Regions from separate parts of the Pseudomonas sp. TH04 genome, predicted to be linked through region 1. Evidence: predicted binding sites of a transcription regulator. Region 1 holds the regulator's gene; each other region holds the start of a gene.
The links. Region 1 encodes FliA, which starts transcription of late flagellar genes. Its sites were predicted from a motif close to CTAAAGTTTNNNNNNNNNNNGCCGNTAA; they were not measured.

Region 2: the regulator FliA is predicted to act here: its motif matches at 1,666-1,693, upstream of motA (flagellar motor stator protein MotA).
Region 3: the regulator FliA is predicted to act here: its motif matches at 1,888-1,915, upstream of JFT85_RS09305 (methyl-accepting chemotaxis protein).

The regions. Positions count from the first base shown of each region.
Region 1 covers NZ_JAEKEA010000001.1:5,484,681-5,487,958, forward strand. The annotation lists gene flhF (flagellar biosynthesis protein FlhF) at 1-382, shown strand, start outside; gene fleN (flagellar synthesis regulator FleN) at 490-1,323, shown strand; gene fliA (RNA polymerase sigma factor FliA) at 1,320-2,060, shown strand; gene JFT85_RS24710 (chemotaxis response regulator CheY) at 2,232-2,606, shown strand; gene JFT85_RS24715 (protein phosphatase CheZ) at 2,625-3,278, shown strand, end outside.
Region 2 covers NZ_JAEKEA010000001.1:2,965,578-2,968,855, reverse strand. The annotation lists gene JFT85_RS13425 (rhodanese-like domain-containing protein) at 1-1, opposite strand, end outside; gene JFT85_RS13420 (HDOD domain-containing protein) at 59-1,594, opposite strand; gene motA (flagellar motor stator protein MotA) at 1,761-2,612, shown strand; gene motB (flagellar motor protein MotB) at 2,616-3,278, shown strand, end outside.
Region 3 covers NZ_JAEKEA010000001.1:2,073,174-2,076,451, reverse strand. The annotation lists gene JFT85_RS09305 (methyl-accepting chemotaxis protein) at 180-1,802, opposite strand; gene nhaA (Na+/H+ antiporter NhaA) at 2,012-3,187, opposite strand.

The DNA.
Region 1 (3,278 bases):
GGCATTGCGCATGCAGTTGGAAAGCCTGGCGGGACGTGGCATCAAGTCAAAAAATTACCTGGTGCTTGCAACCACCAGCCAGAAACAGGTTCTTACCGCTGCCTACCACAGCTACAAACGTTGCGGCCTGGCGGGTTGCATTCTGACCAAGCTCGACGAAACTGCGAGCCTGGGTGAAGTGTTGAGCCTGGCTATCAGTCATGAATTACCGGTTGCCTACCTGACCGACGGGCCGCGGATCCCGGATGATTTACATCTGCCGCGCCGTCATCAGTTGGTCAGCCGTGCTGTCAGCGTGCAAATGCAAGAAGAGCCTAGCGAGGAAGCGATGGCCGACATGTTCGCCGACCTTTACCACAACCCCGCAAAACGGGTGGGTTGAAGGGCAGGATGAACACCGTGAAAAGTATCTACATCGATGGTCTGCAAGCGATTCACGCGGCCAAGCCATGTAGCCTGCGTCTAAGCAAGACAAGGTAAAGAAATAAAATGGGCAGCATGCATCCCGTACAGGTGATCGCGGTGACCGGCGGCAAAGGTGGCGTCGGAAAAACTAACGTGTCAGTGAATTTGTCCCTGGCCCTGGCAGAGCTTGGCCGTCGCGTCATGCTGCTGGATGCTGACCTGGGGCTGGCGAACGTCGACGTTCTGCTGGGGCTGACACCCAAACACACCCTTGCCGATGTGATCGAGGGCCGCTGCGAGCTGCGCGATGTGCTGCTGCAAGGCCCCGGTGGCATTCGCATCGTGCCGGCGGCCTCGGGCACCCAGAGCATGGTGCATCTGAGCCCGGCGCAGCACGCCGGCTTGATCCAGGCGTTCAGTGACATCGGCGACAACCTCGACGTGCTGGTGATCGACACCGCCGCCGGGATCGGCGAGTCCGTGGTCAGCTTCGTGCGCGCCGCCCAGGAAGTGCTGCTGGTGGTCTGCGATGAGCCCACCTCCATCACCGACGCCTACGCCCTGATCAAACTGCTCAATCGTGACTACGGCATGAACCGCTTCCGGGTGCTGGCCAACATGGCCCAAAGCCCGCAGGAAGGGCGAAACCTGTTCGCCAAGTTGACCAAGGTCACGGATCGTTTCCTCGATGTCGCCTTACAATACGTCGGCGCAGTTCCCTATGACGAGTGTGTGCGCAAGGCTGTGCAAAAGCAGCGTGCAGTCTATGAAGCATTCCCTCGTTCGAAGTGCGCATTGGCGTTCAAGGCAATTGCCCAGAAGGTCGATACTTGGCCGTTGCCCGCCAACCCGCGTGGGCATCTGGAGTTTTTCGTCGAGCGATTGGTGCATCAGACGAGCGCAGGACCGGTGCTATGACAGCCAGCGGCTATAACCTTTACAAAAACTCGGCGCGTGACAGCCAGGGCGAATTGATCGAGCGCTATGCGCCCCTGGTCAAGCGCATTGCCTATCACTTGCTGGCGCGCCTGCCTGCCAGTGTGCAGGTTGAAGACCTTATCCAGGCCGGTATGATCGGCCTGCTCGAAGTGTCGACCAAATACGACGCGAGCAAAGGTGCGAGTTTCGAGACGTACGCGGGTATCCGTATCCGTGGTGCGATGCTCGATGAAGTGCGTAAAGGGGATTGGGCGCCGCGTTCGGTACACCGCAACACGCGAATGGTCAGTGACGCAATTCGTGCAATTGAAGCAAAAACCGGTCGTGACGCTAAAGATCATGAAGTTGCGGCCGAACTCCAATTGAGTCTCGACGATTACTACGGGATTTTGAACGATACCTTGGGCAGCCGCCTGTTCAGTTTCGACGACCTGTTGCAGGACGGCGAACACGAAGGGCTGCACGAGGACGGCGCGAGTGCACATCTCGAACCGTCGCGCGACCTGGAAGATGAACGTTTCCAGGGTGCGTTGGCGGAAGCGATTGCCAATTTGCCTGAGCGTGAGCGACTGGTGTTGGCGCTGTACTACGACGAAGAGCTGAACCTCAAGGAAATCGGTGAGGTCCTGGGGGTCAGCGAATCGCGTGTCAGCCAGCTGCATAGCCAGTGCGCAGCCCGCTTGCGGGGGCGATTGGGAGAGTGGCGCGCGCGCTGACAGGCAGTGTGGGGATACTGCAGCGCAATTAGGCGAAGGGTGAAGAGCCTTTCGCGGGTTCGTTCCGTGGTACCCCTGGCAGTCCTTTTTGTGTAACGCCTGTTGATTGAAATGGCGCGTCCAGGTGCTGGGCGCGTTTAAGACTGCTTGGAGGTCGAATTGGACAAGAACATGAAAATCCTCATCGTTGATGACTTCTCAACGATGCGGCGGATCATAAAAAACCTGTTGCGTGACCTTGGGTTCACCAACACGGTCGAGGCGGATGACGGCCTGACGGCGATTCCGATCCTCAACAGCGGGAGCATCGACTTTCTGGTAACCGACTGGAACATGCCGGGCATGACCGGCATCGACTTGCTGCGTCACGTGCGCGCCGATGAAAAACTGCGCAGCCTGCCTGTGCTGATGGTGACCGCCGAAGCCAAGCGTGAACAGATCATCGAAGCCGCCCAAGCCGGGGTTAACGGTTACGTGGTTAAGCCATTCACTGCGTTGGCCTTGAAAGAGAAGATCGAAAAAATCTTCGAACGCATCCACGGCTGATGCCACCACGGGGGAGCTATGGAGCATAAAGAATCATCGCAGGCTGACTTTGAGTCGACCCTGAAAAAGCATGCTCACCAGTTGGTCGAAAGCCTTGAAAGAGGCCAGTTCGGCGACGCGGTGCAGTTGATCCATGAGCTTAACCAGACCCGTGACCGCGGCCTGTACCAGGAAGTGGGCAAGCTCACACGCGAGCTGCACAGTGCAATCGTCAATTTTCAGATTGACCCGCACATGCCCCAGGCCGAAGAAATCTCGCAAATCACCGATGCCACCGAACGCCTGTCCTATGTGGTCAGGCTGACTGAGGCGGCGGCCAACCGCACCATGGACCTGGTGGAAAACGCCACGCCCCTGGTCAATGGCATGGCGACCGAAGCGCAGGCCCTCAGCGTTGACTGGGGCCGTTTCATGCGTCGGGAAGTGGGGGCTGAGGAGTTTCGTGAGTTGGCGCGGCGCGTCGACGCTTTTCTGTCGCGCAGCGACGAGGAAAACCGCACGGTTGCCAGCAACCTCAATGACATTCTGCTGGCCCAGGATTACCAGGACCTCACCGGTCAGGTGATCAAGCGCGTGACCCAATTGGTCACCGAAGTGGAAAGCAACTTGCTCAAATTGGTGCTCATGGCTGGCCAAGTTGATCGTTTTGCCGGCATCGAACATGACCGCGAA
Region 2 (3,278 bases), 2.5 Mb from region 1:
TGTGAGGTCTCCTGGGCACAAATGTTGGCGATAAAAGACGGCGATTGTAGCGCAAGCATCAGGCGCTGCGGTTGGTAAAGCTGTGCAGCGCTTTCTCGATGCATTGAGCGGTTTTGCCGAACGCCTGCACGGTGGTTTCCGAGAAGGGACCGCCGCCCTGGTCGGCGACCATCAGCATCACCACGCGACCGTTACAGCTCAGGGAGCGTAACAGCAGGTGTTCGCCGGTAAACAAACGACGCAGGACCGGCGGTAACAACGCGGAAAATTGCGCGTGGTTGTCCGGCGTGAGGCGCACCTGGGCGGACTTTTCCAGCAAGCGCTGCAGCAGCGTGCTGTTGACCACATCCAGGCTCAGGTTCGCGGCGTCCCTGGGCAAACCGTCGGCTTGATGCACGCGCAAGGTGCTCAGGGCGCGGTCGGCCATAAACAGCAGTACCCGTTGCATACCGCTGGCGACCAGGGCTTCTTTGGCGCACGTGGTCAGGTGCATGGCGTTGGCAAAGCGGCTCGGCTCGACCAGCAATTCGGTGCAGCGCTTGCGCCACACGGCCAAGGCTTCAGCGGTGGGAGGCGCTGCAGGCAACAAGCCGCGATGGATTTTCTGCACATGCCACGGCCAGATCAGTGACAACGCCGGGTGCCAAAGATCGGGCATCAGGGTGGTGCGGGCGCTGGTCACCGCTTGCTGGTGAACCTGCTGCTGCACCTCACTCAACGGCTCCTGCAAGTACAGCGCGGTGAGGTATTGCCAGCGCTCGGTGTGCGGGCAGGTCCACGATTCCTGGGCGGACATCGCCAGGCCGTTGGCCAGTAGCACGGTGTTGGCCGGCTGGTTGAGCCAGCGCCGCAGGTTGGGGTCGGCATCCAGTAATTGCTGGTGGCGCAGCGCGTCATCTTCACGGGCGATGTGCAGCGCCTTGACCAGCAAGCGCTGCTCGCTCAGCAGCAGGTTATAGCCCTGGGATACCCAGATCGGCAGGTGCCAGGCTTCGGTCAAGCCGAGGCACAAGTCCAGCAGGCGTACACCAAACAGTTCTTTCTCGACCTGGCGTGCCGACTGGCCTTTATGAATAACGCGCAGTTCCCATTCTTCCAGGAGCTTGGGGTACGCGACAGCCATCGGCCACAGCGGCGACAAAAACAGCAAGCTGCCCCAGTGAATGTCTTGCCACAACCGCGCGAGGCGGCTGGCGAACAAGCCGTTGGCCTGCTGGGAAGCGTGCTGGCTCACCAGCAGCAGTTGCCGAAGGGCTACGGGGATGTCTTTTTCCGGCAAAGAGGGCAGGCGCGCCAACAGTTCCTCGGCGCGTTTCAGGCCCAGGCGGTTAAGCGCGACTTCAAGGTTTTCCGCCGGCCCCGACAGGCTGCCGTGGGCCTGGCTATTGGCCTCGCGCATTACGCTGAGCACCAGCGCCGGGCTGTGTTGCATCAGCTCGGCAATATCTCGCAACGAGCTGCGGCTATCGCGAATGGCTTTGCACACGCGCTCGTGGCTGGCCTGGGGAACGGGCAGCAGCACCTCGTCCAGGCGCTTGATCCAAGCAACGAGTGTGGTGGGTTTTGTACTTGGGACTGTCGTTTCATTAGCCATGATTGGGGCGCGATCATCACTTGCGTTCTACACGCCCGGAACGGGCCGAATTGGCTTTTCGCCTTAACGGGCTATAGTCTGGCGCAGTTTTGCCGATAAGTAGAACAAGAGTTTTCGGCTGCACCCAATATGTCCATGAACCCGACGGCACAAGTACCAATCCCCTATGGCTAAAATTATCGGCATCATCGTCGTCTTCGCAAGCGTACTCGGTGGGTACGTTCTGTCCCACGGTAAAATTGCTGCGCTGATCCAGCCCTTCGAAGTGATGATTATCGGCGGTGCGGCCTTGGGTGCATTCTTGCAGGCCAACCCCGGCTACATGACCATGCACGTGATCAAGAAGTCGCTGGGCATGTTCAGCTCGCGTTTCTCCCACACCTTCTATTTGGAAGTGCTGGGGCTGGTCTACGAGATCCTCAACAAGAGCCGCCGTGAAGGCATGATGGCCATCGAAGGCGACATTGAAGACGCCGCCGCCAGCCCGATTTTCGCCAAGTACCCGGCCGTGCTCAAAGACGAGCGCATGACCGCCTACATCTGTGATTACCTGCGCATCATGTCCTCCGGCAACATGGCCCCCCATGAGCTGGAGGGCCTGTTCGACATGGAGCTGTTCAGCCTCAAGGAAGAGCTGGAACACCCGTCTCACGCGGTGACCGGCGTTGCCGACGCCATGCCTGGTTTTGGTATCGTCGCAGCGGTACTCGGTATTGTGGTGACCATGGCATCTCTGGGCGAAGGCGACCAGAAGGCGATTGGCATGCACGTGGGTGCAGCCCTCGTCGGTACCTTCTTCGGTATTCTCGCGGCCTATGGTTTCTTCGGCCCGCTCGCTACCTGCCTGGCCCACGATGCCAAGGAAGAGGTCAACCTCTACGAAGCGATCAAAGCGTGCCTGGTGGCTTCGGCGTCCGGTATGCCGCCATCGCTGGCAGTGGAGTTCGGGCGCAAGGTGCTGTACCCGAAACATCGCCCAAGTTTCTCCGAGCTGGAACAAGCGGTTCGCGGTCGCTAAACCATGGAAAACAACCAGCCGATAATCATCAAGCGCGTCAAGCGCTTCGCTGCGGGGCACCACGGTGGTGCCTGGAAAATCGCCTTCGCCGACTTCGCGACGGCGATGATGGCGTTCTTTCTGGTGCTGTGGCTGATGTCTACCGCCACGCCGGAACAAAAAATCGCCATCGCCGGTTACTTCAAAGACCCGATAGGCTTTTCGGAAAGTGGTACACCCTTTGTGATTGACCTGGGCGGCTCGCCGCAGCTGGCACCCGAGCGCACCATCAACCCCGAGGTCAAGACCGAATCGCCGCAGGAAAACATCCCGATCGAGCGCGACACTGTTGAGAGCATGGCCGAGCAGGTCGAGAAAGAGCGCCTCGAGTTGTTGCTGCAGGAACTGCAGACCAAGGTTGAAGAAAACCCGCAACTGCTGAAATTCAAGGATCAGATTTCTTTCGAAATCACCCCGGAAGGTTTGCGCATCCAGATCACCGACGCCGCCAACCGGCCGATGTTCGACTCCGGCAGTGCGCGTTTGAAGCCGTACTTTGAAGACATCCTGCTGGCCATGGCCGACACGATCAAGGCGGTGCCGAACAAGATCAGCATCAGTGGCCACACCGACGCCAAGCCGTATGCGGGGCAGGGCGACTTCGGCAACTGGGAACTGTCGGCCAAC
Region 3 (3,278 bases), 3.4 Mb from region 1:
CAATCACAGATCTGAACGCACACTGACGGTACGGCTCAACTCATGGCGGGCCGAGTATGTCGAAGTTTGCACGACGCACGTGGAGCCTCGTAGTGAATGCCCTGTGTGTTTATCACGTGTTCCTGCTAGGCCGCTTCGGCTAAAACCGAAGCGGCCTTTTGGTTTTTTACCCTGTCACTTCAAATCTGGAAGTGCTTCACCATCGTGTTCAATTCATGCGCCAGGCTGGCGAGGGACTGCGAGGCGGCGGTGGTTTGGGTCGAGCCTTCTGCGGACTGAACCGACAGTTGTTGAATATTGAGCAAGTTGCGATCGACCGCCCGGGCAACGCCGGCTTGTTCCGCGGCCGCCGTGGTAATCACCAGGTTTCGGTCATTGATTTCATCGTTGGCAGCCAGAATATCCGCCAGCGCTTGCTGTGCCAGTTCGGCCAGACCCAGGGTTTGCTGAGTCATGGTGCTGCTGTCGAGCATGGTGTTGACGGTACTGGCGGTGTTGGTCTGGATACCGCCAATCATTTGTTCGATTTCCTGGGTCGATTGGGCCGTGCGGTGGGCCAGGGCGCGAACTTCGTCGGCGACCACGGCAAAACCACGGCCGGCCTCACCGGCACGTGCAGCTTCGATGGCCGCGTTCAGTGCCAGCAGGTTGGTTTGCTCGGCAATGGTGCGGATAACATCGAGCACTTTGCCGATACCTTTGGCCTGTTCAGCCAGGCCGCCCACTTGCCCGGAGCTGACCTCCACGCCACGGGTCAAGGCTTTGATGGCGTTCAACGCCTCAACCATGCGCTGCTGGCCTTTCAAGGCAATGCTTCGCGACTCCTGGGACAGGTCGGAGGTGGAGGCCGCGTTCCTGGCGACCTCTTCAATGGCGGTGGTCATCTGAGTGACAGCAGTGGCTGCCTGTTCAATCTCGCCATGTTGCTGTTGCAAGTCCCGGCTGCCTTCGGCGGTCACGGCATTCAATTCTTCGGCCGCTGCAGCCAGTTGGTTGGAGGAACCGGTTATTTGTCGCAGGGTCTGCACCAGGTTATTGCGCATGGTCTCTTGTGCCCGGAGCAGGCGGGTGGCTTCGTCGTTGCCCGTCGGGTTGATAGGCTGGGTGAGATCACCCCTGGCAATGGTTTCGGCTACGTGTACCGCTTCAATAATGGGGCCGGTAATGCTTCGGGTCAGCAGCCAGGCCACCAATACGGTGCCACCACTCACCAGCAGAATCACGATTGAGATGCCACCCACGGCATGTTGATAGGCGGCTACGGACGTCTGGCCGGCCTGTTCTGCGCCTTTGTTGGCCAGGTCTATCAGTTGGTCGAAGTTCTTGGTCATCTGCTCATAACTTTCTCGAATGCTGTTGAGAAAGTCGCGGGCGCCGGCCTTGTCGCCGGAACGCGAGCGTTTGAGCATCTCGGTGTGGTTCTTCGCGTACCCATCGAGGCTTTGGTTGAACACATCGAGGCGTGATTTTTCCTCAGCAGTGCTCAGCAGCGCTGCATATTGGCCAAGCTGCTCCTTGACGCTTTTCAGGCGGCCGGCGGATTTGTCTTCGTAGGTCTGCATGTCGGCATCGCTGGAAGACAGGATGTGCGCCATCTCGCCCAGGCGATAACGGTCGAGGGACGCATTGGCCAAGGCGAGGATCCTGACGCGTTGCATCCAGTTGTTCTGAATGTCAGCGGCTTGTGACTGGACTTCGCCAATCTGCTTGAGGGCAAACAGGCCGAGAAACACACTCAGTGATGCAATAGCGGCGAAGCCGATGAAGGCTCTGGCTGCGATTCTTATATTTCTCAGGAACATGGGCATGTCGCTCGGGCTGAAAACGCGTTGGGAAGCAGTGTCGGGCGGGTGTCCCAGGCGCGGACGGTGAGATCGCCATACCCTCTAGTCGGCGGCTGAGCGAAAGTCTTTAGGTGGGGCAGCCGGATTGCCGGCTAAACGTAGGCGGCGGAAAAAGAAAAACCCCAACCGGGCGACCGGCTGGGGTTTTGGGGTGTTTCAGACTGGAGTCAGGCTTTCTTGCGACTCGCCATCGCCGTCACGGCATAGCCGATACACGCTGCCAGGATCGACCCGGTCAGAATCCCCATCCGATCCTCGCCGGCGAATTCGCTGGCGCCCGGCACAAATGCCAGGGAGCCGACAAACAGGCTCATGGTGAAGCCGATACCGCACAGGATCGCCACGCCGAACACCTGACCCCAGTTAGCGCCACTGGGCAGGGCGGCAAGGCCGGTCTTGATGGCCAGCCAGGTGAGGCCGAACACACCAATGGTCTTGCCGATCAGCAGGCCAGCGGCGATGCCCAGGGGCACGTGGTGGGTGAAGCTTTCCAGGCTCACGCCGGTGAGGGATACGCCCGCGTTGGCGAACGCGAACAACGGCAGGATGGCGTAGGCCACCCACGGGTGCAGCGCGTGCTCCAGGGTCAGCAATGGCGAAGGTTCGGCGTTTTTGGTGCGCAGCGGAATGCAGAACGCCAAGGTCACGCCAGCCAGCGTGGCGTGGACGCCGCTCTTGAGTACACAGACCCACAGGATCAGGCCAACGATCAGATAGGGCCCGAGTTTGATCACGCCCAGGCGGTTCATCGCGATCAACGCAACCAGACACGCGCCCGCACCTGCCAGGGCGGCGCCCGACAGGTCGGCTGAATAGAACACGGCGATGACGATGATTGCACCGAGGTCATCGATGATGGCCAAGGTCATCAGGAACAGTTTCAGCGACACCGGCACGCGCTTGCCCAGCAGGGCCAGTACGCCAAGGGCAAAAGCGATATCGGTGGCCATGGGGATCGCCCAGCCGGACAGCGCGGCGGGGTAATCCTTGTTGATCGCCCAGTAGATCAGCGCGGGTACGACCATGCCGCCAATGGCCGCTGCACCGGGCAAGACCACTTGCGAGGGCTTGGACAGGTGACCGTCGAGCAACTCGCGCTTCACCTCCAGGCCGATCAGCAGGAAGAACAGGGCCATCAGGCCATCGTTGATCCATAGCAAGGCGGGCTTGGCGATTTTGAGTGCGCCAATCTGCGCCACTACCGGGGTATCGAGGAAGGCACCGTAGAGGTGCGACAACGGTGAGTTATTAATGATCAGCGCCAAGGCGGCAGCGGCGATCAACAACAGACCGCTGGCGGCTTCCAGCTGGAAGAAACGGGTGAAAGTGCTACGCAGAGGCAAGGGATGCTCTCCAATCCAGGTTCAATAGGTGGGTACCCTAACCCGTACCGTTAGTTGTTAAAACAAAAGTTATATTCTTATTTGTTATAAG